DNA from 2 places in the Cellulosimicrobium composti genome. Region 1 is predicted to be linked to the other one. Evidence: riboswitches for the same ligand, from Rfam matches in the RefSeq annotation. Region 1 holds a riboswitch; the other holds the start of a gene.

Region 1 (5,253 bases):
CGCAGCGCGACCCGTACGACTGCACCCAGCCGTTCGCCGTGACCGCGAACCCGTCGAGGTGCTCCGCGAAGTACTGCACCATGTCGTTGCGCTCGGGCTCGCCGTGCACGAGCACGTCGAGTCCCAGGTCCTCCTGGAGCGCGACGACGCGCGCGATCTCCTCGCGCATCGCGGTCGTGTAGTCCGCGTCGGAGAGCTCGCCCTTCGTCCACAGCGCGCGGGCGCGGCGGATCTCGGGCGTCTGCGGGAACGAGCCGATCGTCGTCGTCGGCAGCGGCGGCAGGTTCAGGCGCTCGGCCTGCGCGGCCGCGCGCTCGGCGTGGTCGCCGCGCGCGAAGTCCGCGTCCGTCAGTGCGTCCGCACGCTCGCGCACCGCGGGCACGACGACGCCGCTCGCCTCCGCGCGCGACGCCACGGCCGCGCGGGACGCCTCGATCTGGTCCGCGACGGCCTCACGACCCTCGGTCAGCGCGCGGGCGAGCGTCGCGACCTCGCCGACCTTCTGGTCCGCGAACGCGAGCCAGTCGCGCAGGCGCGGGTCGAGCGTCGTGCCCGACGCCGTGCCGGGCTCGGCAAAGGTCTCGTCCTCGACGTCGTGCGGCACGTGCAGCAGCGAGGTCGACGTGCCGACGGCGACGGCGCCCGCCCCGAGGCCGCGCGCGGCATCGAGCACCTCGAGCCTCGCGGCGAGGTCGGCACGCCACACGTTGTGCCCGTCGATCACGCCGACGACGAGCGTCTTCGACACGAGGTCGTCGTACGGCGAGTCCGGAAGGTCCGCACGGACGGCGTCGATCGCGACCGCCTCGACGTCCGTGCCCGCGAGGGTCGCCAGGAAGTCGAAGGTCGCGCCGTCGGCGTCCGGCGACGTCTTCAGCCCGCCGAACGGCGTCGCGACGAGGATCGCGGGCCGCGCGTCCTGCGCCGAACCCGGGGTCGCGGCGGGGCTCGAGGACGGGTCCGGTGAGGACCCCGGGTCCGGCACGGGGCGGAGGTCGGTCGCGAGCGCGCGGTACGCGGACTCCACCGCGGCGGCGAGGTCGGCGAACGGCACGTCGGCCGAGTCGGTGACGAGGATCGGCTCGTCGAGCTGGACCCACGGCGCCCCCGCGGCGGCGAGCGCGCGCAGCAGGTCGGCGTAGGCGGCGACGACGTCGTCGAGGCGGTCGAGCGGCGAATACCCGGCGGGTGCGTCGTCGGCGGCCTTGGACAGCGCGAGGAACGTCACGGGCCCGACGACGACGGGCCGCGTCACGACGCCCGCCTCCTTCGCCTCGACGAACTCGCGCACGACGCGGTCGTCGACGAACCGGATCGGGGTGTCCGGGCCGATCTCGGGCACGAGGTAGTGGTAGTTCGTGTCGAACCACTTGGTCATCTCGAGCGGGGCGTCGTCCCCCTGGCCGCGTGCCACGGTGAAGTAGCCCGCGAGGTCGAGGCGGCCGTCGGCGTCGGCGAGGTGCGCGAACCGCGACGGGACCGCCCCGAGGAGGGCGGCGACGTCGAGCACCTGGTCGTAGTAGGAGAACGAGCCGGGGACGGACGCGTCGTCGGCGCCGAGGCCGAGGTCGACGAGCCGGCGCACGGTCGCGAGCCGCAGCTCGCGGGCCGTGGCCTCGAGCGCGTCGTCCGACGTCGTGCCGGCCCAGAACGCCTCGACGGCCCTCTTGAGCTCGCGGCGACGCCCGATGCGGGGGTAGCCGAGCACGGTGCCGGCGGGGAAGCCGGCCTGGATCTGGGTAGGGAAGGGTAGGGAAGTGGCCATGATCGAAACCTCTTGCTGGTCCTCGCGGACCGGTCAGACGGGCGTGCCGTGCGTGGCGGCGCCCGTCGTGGGCAGGGAGGTGCCGGTGACCCACGGCCCGCTGGCCAGGTCCGGGACGAGCGGGGCCGCGGCAGCGCTGGTGCTGCCGCCGGTCCCGCGCGACCCGCCGCCGAGGTGGACACCCTCGAGCAGGTCAAGAGCGGCGCGGTGCTTGTTGAAGGTGTACACGTGCAGACCGGGCGCACCGGCATCGAGGACGCGCTGCGCGAGGTCGACCGAGTACGCGATCCCGTAGGCGTGCTGCGCCTCCGGGTCGGGCAGGGCGTCGAGCGCGTCCAGCAGGTGCTGGGGCGCGCGCACGCCCGTGAGCTCCTCGACGCGGCGGAGCCGCACGGGCTCCGTCGTGGGCAGCAGCCCGGCGAGGATGGGGATCGTCACGCCGGCCGCGCGGGCCTCGGCGACGAAGTGGGTGTACGACGACGCGTCGTAGAAGAGCTGCGTGATCGCGAAGCTCGCGCCCGCCTGCTGCTTCTGCCACAGGCGGCGCACCTCCTGCGTGCGCGTCGTGCGGGCGGCCGGGTTGCCGTCGGGGAACGTCGCGACGGCGATCGTCAGCGGGCGGGCCGCACCGCGCAGCGCGACGGCCGGGTCGGACGCGCAGCGCGACGCCTCGACCTCGCGCAGGAGCGCGACGAGCTCGGTCGACGACCGGACGCCGTCGGGCGCGGGCTGCCAGTCCGGCTGGTCGCGCGGGGGGTCGCCGCGCAGCGCGAGGAAGCTGCGCACGCCCTCGTCGAGGAAGTCGGAGATGACCTCCTCGACGTCCTCGCGCGACGCGCCGACGCACGTGAGGTGCGCGATCGGCAGCACGGGCGTGCCCTGGAGGAGGCGCCCGACGACCTGGCGCGCGGTCGCGCGGTCCGTCCCGCCCGCGCCGTACGTGACGGACACGAAGTCGGGGTGCGTCGCGACGAGTCGGCGCGCCGTCTCCCAGAACTTGGGCGCCGCGTCCGGGCGGCGCGGCGGCATGAGCTCGAACGACACGGTCGGCCGTGCCGCCCCGCCGTGCGCCTGCCCGACGGCGTCCGCGACGCTCACGACGTCGCCCCGGGGGTGCGTGCGTGCGCGACCGTCGCCGGGCACGGGCGGCCCGGACGGTGCACGAAGGATGCCTCTGAGACCATGCGTCACTCCATCGACCCTGGCGTTAGCACCTTTGTCCTCGGGAGGCTTCCGTCGGCGGGTTGCTGCGGTGTCGTCGAGCCAGGACTCTCGACCGCTCTGGATGGTTGGCACGATCCTACGGCGCTTCCGCCATGCGGTCGAGGGTGCTCGCGTGCTGAGACGCCCGCTGGGGCGCCGTTCCTATGATGGGCGGTACGGACGGCCACGACCTGTCGGTCGGAGCGCTCAGGAGGAGCCCGATGAAGCACTCGTCCAAGCCGCGGCACCTCTCCCGGGAGGTCGACGGGGTGCGGGTCCACTTCCGCGAGGCCGGGGTGCGATCGTCCACCGCGGTGCTGCTCCTGCACGGCTTCCCCGCCTCGTCCCACTCGTTCCGGGACGTGATGCCGGTGCTCGCCGACCACGCGTACGTCGTCGCCCCCGACCTGCCGGGATTCGGCTTCTCCGACGCGCTCCCGCCCGAGGAGTACTCGTTCGAGCGTCTGACGGACGTGACCGAGGCGCTCGTCGCGAGCCTGGGGATCGAGCGCTACGTCCTCTACGTCACCGACTTCGGCACCCCCGTCGGCTACTCGCTGGCGATGCGCGACCCGGGTCGTGTCCTGGGGCTGGTCGTGCAGAACGGCAACGCCCACGACGCAGGCCTCAACGACGCGTGGGACACGGCCCGGCGCTTCTGGGCCGACCCGACCCCGGAGAACCGGGCGGCGCTCCCGGACTGGCTGACCTTCGAAGGGACCCGGGACCAGTACCTCGCCGGATCGCCTCCGAGCGTCCAGGAGCTTCACCCGCCCGAGTCGTGGCACCTCGACTGGGAGCGGCTGTCGCGCCCGGGCATGACCGAGCTGCAGTTCCGGCTCTTCACGGACTACCGCTCGCACGTGGCACGCTTCCCCGCGATCGCCGCGTACCACCGGCGCCACCAGCCCCCATGCCTGGTCCTCTGGGGGCGGTTCGACACGTTCTTCGACCTCCGCGAGGTCCTCGCCTACCACGAGGTCATGGAGACTCTCGCGGTGCACGTCTATGACGCCGGCCACTTCCTGCTCGAGACGCACGGCAGCGAGGTCGCCGCGCTCCTCGCCGCGTTCGTCGACGACGCGCTCGAGCGGGCGGGGTCCGCCGCGCGGCGGGCAGCCGGGTCGGCGGGAACCGACGCGCCGGACGCGCCGGCCCAGGTCTAGGGTGAGCCACGACCTCTCACCGACGCCGAGCGAGCACAGGAGCCCGCCGTGTACGCGACCCCGACCCGCCCGATGACCCAGGACGAGCTCGACCGGATCTGCCGGGTGTGGGCCGACTCCGGCAGCGACGACCCGACCGACCGGTGGCTCGAGCTCTGGGACGGCGGCGACGCCGACGACCACCCGGAGCAGCGCGACGCGATCGTCGCGATCGCGCGGGAGGTCGGCCTGGAGGTCGCGGTCGAGGACGGCGTCCTGCGCGTGCAGAAGACGCAGCAGCTCCACGACGAGATCGGCGCGCGCTGGATCTGAGAGCGCCGATCCTGGCGGCGCGCGGCGTTCAGGGGCCGAGCAACGCGGCCGGCACCACGGCGACCCCGTCCCTGCGGCGGTAGGCGTGCGGGCCGGGGGTGACGACGACCGTGTCGAGCAGGTCGTCGCCGATCCTGTCGCGCAGCCATGTGAGGTGCCGGACGTCATGGTCCGTGACCGTGGTCGCCAGCTTGACCTCGATCGCCAGGACCCGGCCGTCCGGACGCTCGACGATGATGTCGATCTCGTGCGCGCCGTCGGCCGTCCGGAGGTGACGTACCCGCGCCTCGGACCGTTCGGCATAGACCTGGACGTCCAGAGTGACGAGGTGTTCGAACAGCGATCCGAGCAAGGTCCCGTCGCGGAGGTTGGGGACAGGGCCTTCGCCGCCCCCGAGAAGCGCGGACTGGTCTGCACCGAGCAGGTGGGCGGCGAGACCGGGGTCCGCGAGTTGGTGCTTGGGTGCGCGTGCGAGCCGGGCGAGGTGGTTCCGGCCCGGGAGCCACGCTTCGACGGGATCGAGCATCCAGAGCTGTTCGAGCACGTCGCGGTACGCGGTCACGGTGCTCCGAGCGGGCTTCTCGGAGAGGCCGGGTGTGGCGGCGTCAAGGATTCGTTGGTAGGTAGCAGTCGTCGACGTCGCGGCTGCATAGGCGGTGAGCCACGCGCGCAGGACGCCGGGGCGACGCACGACGAGTCCTTGCTCGGGGAACGCCCTCGTGACGATCAGGTCGACGTATCCCTCGAGCCGGTGCCGCCGGGCGCGCGGTGCGAGGCCGTGGATGTCCGGGAACCCAGAACGCACGA
Region 2 (5,253 bases), on a different contig from region 1:
CTCACGCGCCGCGCGTCGACGATGTCCTGCATGGGGTTGGACGGCGTCTCGAAGAACACGACGTCCGCGGGCGTGGAGAGCGCCTCCTCCCACTGCGACAGCACGTGCCCGTCGACGTAGTCCGTGCGCACGCCCCACTTCGCGAAGATCTCGTCGAAGATGACGAGGCTCGACCCGAACAGCGCGCGCGCCGCGACGATGCGCGACCCGGAGCCCACGAGCGCGGCGAGCGCCGTGAACACCGCGGACATGCCGGACGCCGTCGCGTAGCAGGCCCCCGCGCCCTCCAGGAGGCGCAGGCGCTCCTCGAACGTGTGCACGGTCGGGTTGCCGTAGCGCGAGTACACGAACCGGTCGAGCTCGCCCTTGAACGCGGCCTCGGCGTCGGCCGCGCGGTCGTACGTGTAGCCCTGCGTGAGGAACAGCGCCTCGGACGTCTCCTGGAAGTCGGTGCGCGCGTGGCCGCCGCGCACGGCGAGCGTTGCGGGACGGGCGGTCGCGGGCAGGGGCTTGCGGCCGGAGCCGCCGGGCACGCTCCCGGGCAGGGACGCGCTCACCGCGCCGCCTCGTCGTACGTCGTCGTCGGCAGGCCGCGGACCTTCCAGCCCTCGACGTCGCGCAGGCCCGAGAAGCCCTGCGCGCCCTCGAAGCCCTCGAGCACGTTGTACGACGGCCCGAGCCCCGCGGCGGTCGCGGCACGCGCGGCGCCGATCGAGCGCTGGCCCGAGCGGCACAGGAACACGACGGGGCGCTCCTCGCCCGGCGTCAGGCCGGCCTCGACGAGCTGGTCCACGAACCGGGGGTTGGGGCCGGCCGGGGTCACCCACTCGTCGAACACGACCTCGCGGCCGAGGTCGGTGGCGTCGGGAACGCCGATCGTGCGCCACTCGCCCTCGGTGCGGACGTCCACGAGGACGGCCCGCTCGTCGCTCGCGAGCAGGTCCCACGCCTGCTGCGGGGTGAGGTCGCCGGCGTAGCCGACGGCGGGTCGGGCGTCGGGCGGTGCCGGCCTGGGTGCCGACGTCTGCTGGGACTGGTCGCTCATGAGTCCTCCTCCATCGATCGTGGCAGTAGCACCCTGCGCCCGGCCGCCTCGCGACGGACCGGGGGGTTGCTGCGGCGTCGACGTGCCACGTCACTCGGCCGCTCCGGATGGTTGCTCGGGATCGTACGCCACGTGTCCGACGCGCGGAACGCCCGTCTCGGGGAGCGGCCCGCAGGCCGGGGTGCCCGACGTCGGACGGTCGCGCTAACGTGGCCGCGGCCGGGCGGGGGTCCCGGCGGGCTGGGGGATCGGTGCGGATCGCGCGAGGACGTGCGGTGGCCGCGGCCGCGGTCGCCGGAGTGGTCGTGGCGGGTGTCGTCCTGCTGTGGACGGCGCCCGAGGGCGAGGAGGTGCCGCGGGCGGTGGCCGAGGTGGCCGTCGTGGGGGACGGCGCCGGTCTGTCCACCCAGCGGCCGCGGGTGGTCCAGGTCGAACCCGAGGAGGACCTCGTCTCGCCCTTCCCCACCCGCGCTGCCCTCGACGCGGAGACAGGTGAGCCGATCGATCTCGCTGACCTCGTCGTCGGAGGATACGAGGGCTGGTGGAGCTCGGACGGGAACGGCGAGGCGTGCGACGCCTACGCCGACGCACACCCGGAGGTCGTGCTCGCGAGCACCCGCACGGGTGCGGTGATCGAGGCGCACGCTCGCGGTGTGCGCCTCCAGCGCCCGCCCACGGCGCCGCCGGGCGACCCGGCGCGGTGGCCGGCCGACTCGGTCGTGGTGCTCGACGCGCGCACCGGCGACGTGCTCGAGTCGTTCGCGGTCGACGAGAGCGGCTGGCCTGTGGACCCGCCACCCGCCGACTGCGTCCCGCAATCCGAGACGCCGTGACCACCGGTTGACACGCGGCGTCCCGCGCGCACATCCTGGGACGCAGGTCATGAGTGCCAGCGTGAAACCCCGGTTTGCTGGCCGGCAACCCTCCTCTCGCGGCGGGGTGCCCCGGGTGACGACCAGGCCGCACGCCGACCGGCGCGTGGCAAGCGCGGGGATCACCGTCCCCGGACCGCCCTCGGAGGACTGTGCCATGACTGCTCTCGCCGACGTCTCGTGTCCGACGGACGCCCCGGCCCCTGACCTCGCGGCGCTCGCCGACGCGCCCGCCCTCCTGCCCGTCGTCGGCGGGGACACGCTCGTCCCGCTCGTCGACGGCCGCAGAGTCCCGTACGCCAACCTCGACGTCGCCGCGTCGGCGCCGGCCCTGCGGTCGGTCGCGGACCGCGTGACCGAGGTGCTGCCGCTCTACGCGAGCGTGCACCGTGGCGCGGGCTACCTGTCCCAGGTCTCGACGGCGCTCTACGAGGCGTCGCGCCGCACGATCGGTGCGTTCGTCGGCGCGCGCGAGGACGACGTCACCGTCGTCACGCGCAACACGACCGACTCGCTCAACCTGCTCGCGGGTTGCGTCCCGGCGAACGCGGACGGCACGCCCGGGCGCGTGCTCGTCCTCGACGTCGAGCACCACGCGAACCTCCTGCCGTGGCAGCGCACGGGTGGCGCGACCGTCCTCGCGGGCGGCGCGTCCGTCGCGGAGACGCTGTCGGGGCTGCGCACGGAGCTCGCGCGCTTCCCGTACGCGCTCGTCGCGGTGACGGGCGCGTCGAACGTCACGGGCGAGTCGCTGCCCGTCGCGGACGTCGTGCGGATCGCGCACGACGCCGGAGCGCGCGTCGTGCTCGACGGCGCCCAGCTCGTGCCGCACCGCGGGTTCTCCCTCGCGGACTCGGGCGTGGACTACGTCGCGTTCTCCGGACACAAGACGTACGCGCCGTTCGGCGCGGGCGCGCTCGTTGGGCGCCGCGACTGGCTCGACGGGGGCACGCCATACCTCGCGGGCGGCGGCGCCGTGCGCCAGGTCGCCGTGACCGGGACGCAGTGGCAGACGGCGCCCGCGCGCCACGAAGCCGGGTCGCCGAACGTCGTGGGCGCCGCGGCGCTCGCGGCCGCGTGCGACGCGCTCGGCGCGCTCGACCCGGCCGACCTGCACGCGCACGAGGCGACGCTCCGCGCGGCGCTCGTCGACGGCTTGGAGGCGGTGCCGGGCGTGCACGTCGTGCGGGTCTGGGACGACGCCGTCGACCCGGTGGGCGTCGTGACGTTCTCCGTCGAGGGGCACGACCCCGGCCTCGTCGCCGCCTACCTCTCGGCCGAGCACGGCATCGGCGTGCGCGACGGCCGGTTCTGCGCCCACCCGCTGCTCGCGCGCCTCGGGTACGACGCCGGCGCGATCCGCGCGTCGGTCGGCGTCGGGACGACCGGGGCGGACGTCGTGCGCCTCGTCGAGGCGGTGCGCGCGTACGTCGAGCAGGGCCCGGCGGCGCGGTACGAGGTGGTCGACGGCTGCTGGGCCGTCGCGGACGACCCCCGTCCCGTGCCCGCGGGCTCCGGTCTGGAGGGCCTTTTCGCGACCGCCGCGGCGGGCTTCCTCGCCGACGCCGCGGGCTGCGGACCGGCCGTCTGACCGGCGTCCTCGGACCGCGGCGCAGCGCGTTCACCGGGCCGTCGCCGAGCGTTGTCCACCGCGTCGCTCGACCCTCTTGGCGCGGTGTTCCGCGTGTGCACTGATATGCGCTGTGCTGCACGACGTCGTCCTCTCGGGGCACGGGTTCCGGCTGGAACCGCTGGCCCCGGAGCACGCTGAGACGCTGGCCGGCCTCGTCGACGAGGCGATGTGGTCAGGCATGAGCGTCCCCATGCCGTTCGGGGTCGCGGGGATGGCCGAGCTCGTGGCCGCGACGCGTGCCGCGCCCGACCTCACGGGCTTCGTCGTGCGCGCGGTCGACGCCGACGGCCGACCCGGCGCGGTGCTCGGCAGCACCGCGTTCCGCGACCTGTCGCTCGTGGACCGGCGGGTCGAGATCGGGCGCACGTTCTACGCCCGCACGGCGTGGGGGAGCCTCGTCAACCCGGTGACGAAGTGGCTGCTCATGCGGCACGCGTTCGAGACGTGGGACGTGCACCGCGTGGGGTTCCGCGTCGACGCGCGCAACGAGCGCTCGCTCGGCGCGATGCGCCGCCTCGGCGCCTACGAGGAGGGCGTCATGCGCGGCCACCGCGCCGCGCCGGACGGCACGCGCGCCGACTCCGTGATGTTCTCGGTCCTCGCGCCCGAGTGGCCCGGCGTGGAGGTGGGCCTGCTCGAGCGGATCACCGCCCCGCGCGTCGTCCCCGTCCTGGCGCCGGCCCTCGGCGGGCTCGCGCAGCCGCTCGCCGCGTCGTAGCGCGACCGGGCCGCAGACGCCGCGAGGGCCCCGCCGGAGCGGGACCCTCGCGAAGCGCTCGACGGTCGGGACTACCGGTCGAAGGCGTCCTTGACGTCGTCACCGGCCTGCTTGAGGTCGGCCTTCGTCTGGTCGGTCTTTCCCTCGGCCTCGAGGCGCTCGTTGTCCGTGGCCTTGCCCGCGCCCTCCTTGAGCTTGCCGCCCGCCTCCTCGGCGGCGTGCTTGGCCTTGTCTCCGAGTCCCATGGGTGCTCCTCTCGTCGGTACCGCCCGACCGTAGGCAGGGGTCCGCCCGCTCGCACGCCGTCGGCAGCAACGCGTGTGGTGGGATGTGCGGGTGCAGCACGACACCACCCTCGAAGGCTTCGGCGTCCGCCTCGAACCGCTCGCCGAACGGCACGCCGCGGCGCTCGGCGCGATCGTCGACGACGGCCTCTGGGCCGGCATGGCGAGCGCCGTGCCCCGCGGCACGGAGGCGATGACCGCGTACGTCCGCGACGCCGTCGCCGCGCCCGGTCGGCTCGCGTTCGCCGTCGTCGGGGTGGACGGGGCCGGGGCGACCGGAGCGCTGCCCGACGACGTCCCGGCGGTCCGCGGGTCGACGTCCCTCTACGAGTGGGTGCCGTCGCAGGGCCGCGTCGAGCTCGGCTCGACGTTCTACGCGCGCGAGTGGTGGGGCGGCACGACGAACCCGGCGTGCAAGTACCTCCTGCTGCGGCACGCGTTCGAGGACCTGGGCGTGGCGCGCGTCGCGCTCCGGGCGGACGCGCGGAACTCCCGGTCCGTCGCCGCGATCCGGCGCCTGGGCGCAGTGCCCGAGGGTGTGCTCCGCAGCCACCGCGTCGCCCCCGACGGGTCGCGTCAGGACACCGCCTACTTCTCCGTCCTCGTCGACGAGTGGCCCGCCGTCCGCGACGGACTGCTCGCCCGCCTCGCCCGCCCCGCCTGAAGGGGCCGCGCGCCGAGAACGAGCCTGCACGGCCGCG

What was found. A riboswitch is a leader RNA that binds a small molecule or an ion and turns the genes downstream of it on or off. The one in region 1 is predicted to bind S-adenosylmethionine.
Region 2: linked by a shared signal. The riboswitch ahead of GYH36_RS08405 (aminotransferase class V-fold PLP-dependent enzyme) and the one ahead of GYH36_RS17525 (methylenetetrahydrofolate reductase) in region 1 are both predicted to bind S-adenosylmethionine.

The regions. Positions count from the first base shown of each region.
Region 1 is NZ_JAAFAN010000086.1:849-6,101, forward strand. It holds gene metE (5-methyltetrahydropteroyltriglutamate--homocysteine S-methyltransferase) at 1-1,765, opposite strand, end outside; gene GYH36_RS17525 (methylenetetrahydrofolate reductase) at 1,799-2,863, opposite strand; SAM riboswitch class I at 2,955-3,057, opposite strand; gene GYH36_RS17530 (alpha/beta fold hydrolase) at 3,190-4,134, shown strand; gene GYH36_RS17535 (hypothetical protein) at 4,183-4,446, shown strand; gene GYH36_RS17540 (ATP-binding protein) at 4,475-5,253, opposite strand, start outside.
Region 2 is NZ_JAAFAN010000022.1:24,537-29,789, reverse strand. It holds gene GYH36_RS08420 (O-succinylhomoserine sulfhydrylase) at 1-557, opposite strand, end outside; gene GYH36_RS08415 (rhodanese-like domain-containing protein) at 554-1,045, opposite strand; gene GYH36_RS08410 (hypothetical protein) at 1,321-1,878, shown strand; SAM riboswitch class IV at 1,924-2,039, shown strand; gene GYH36_RS08405 (aminotransferase class V-fold PLP-dependent enzyme) at 2,075-3,508, shown strand; gene GYH36_RS08400 (GNAT family N-acetyltransferase) at 3,621-4,268, shown strand; gene GYH36_RS08395 (CsbD family protein) at 4,340-4,513, opposite strand; gene GYH36_RS08390 (GNAT family N-acetyltransferase) at 4,605-5,216, shown strand.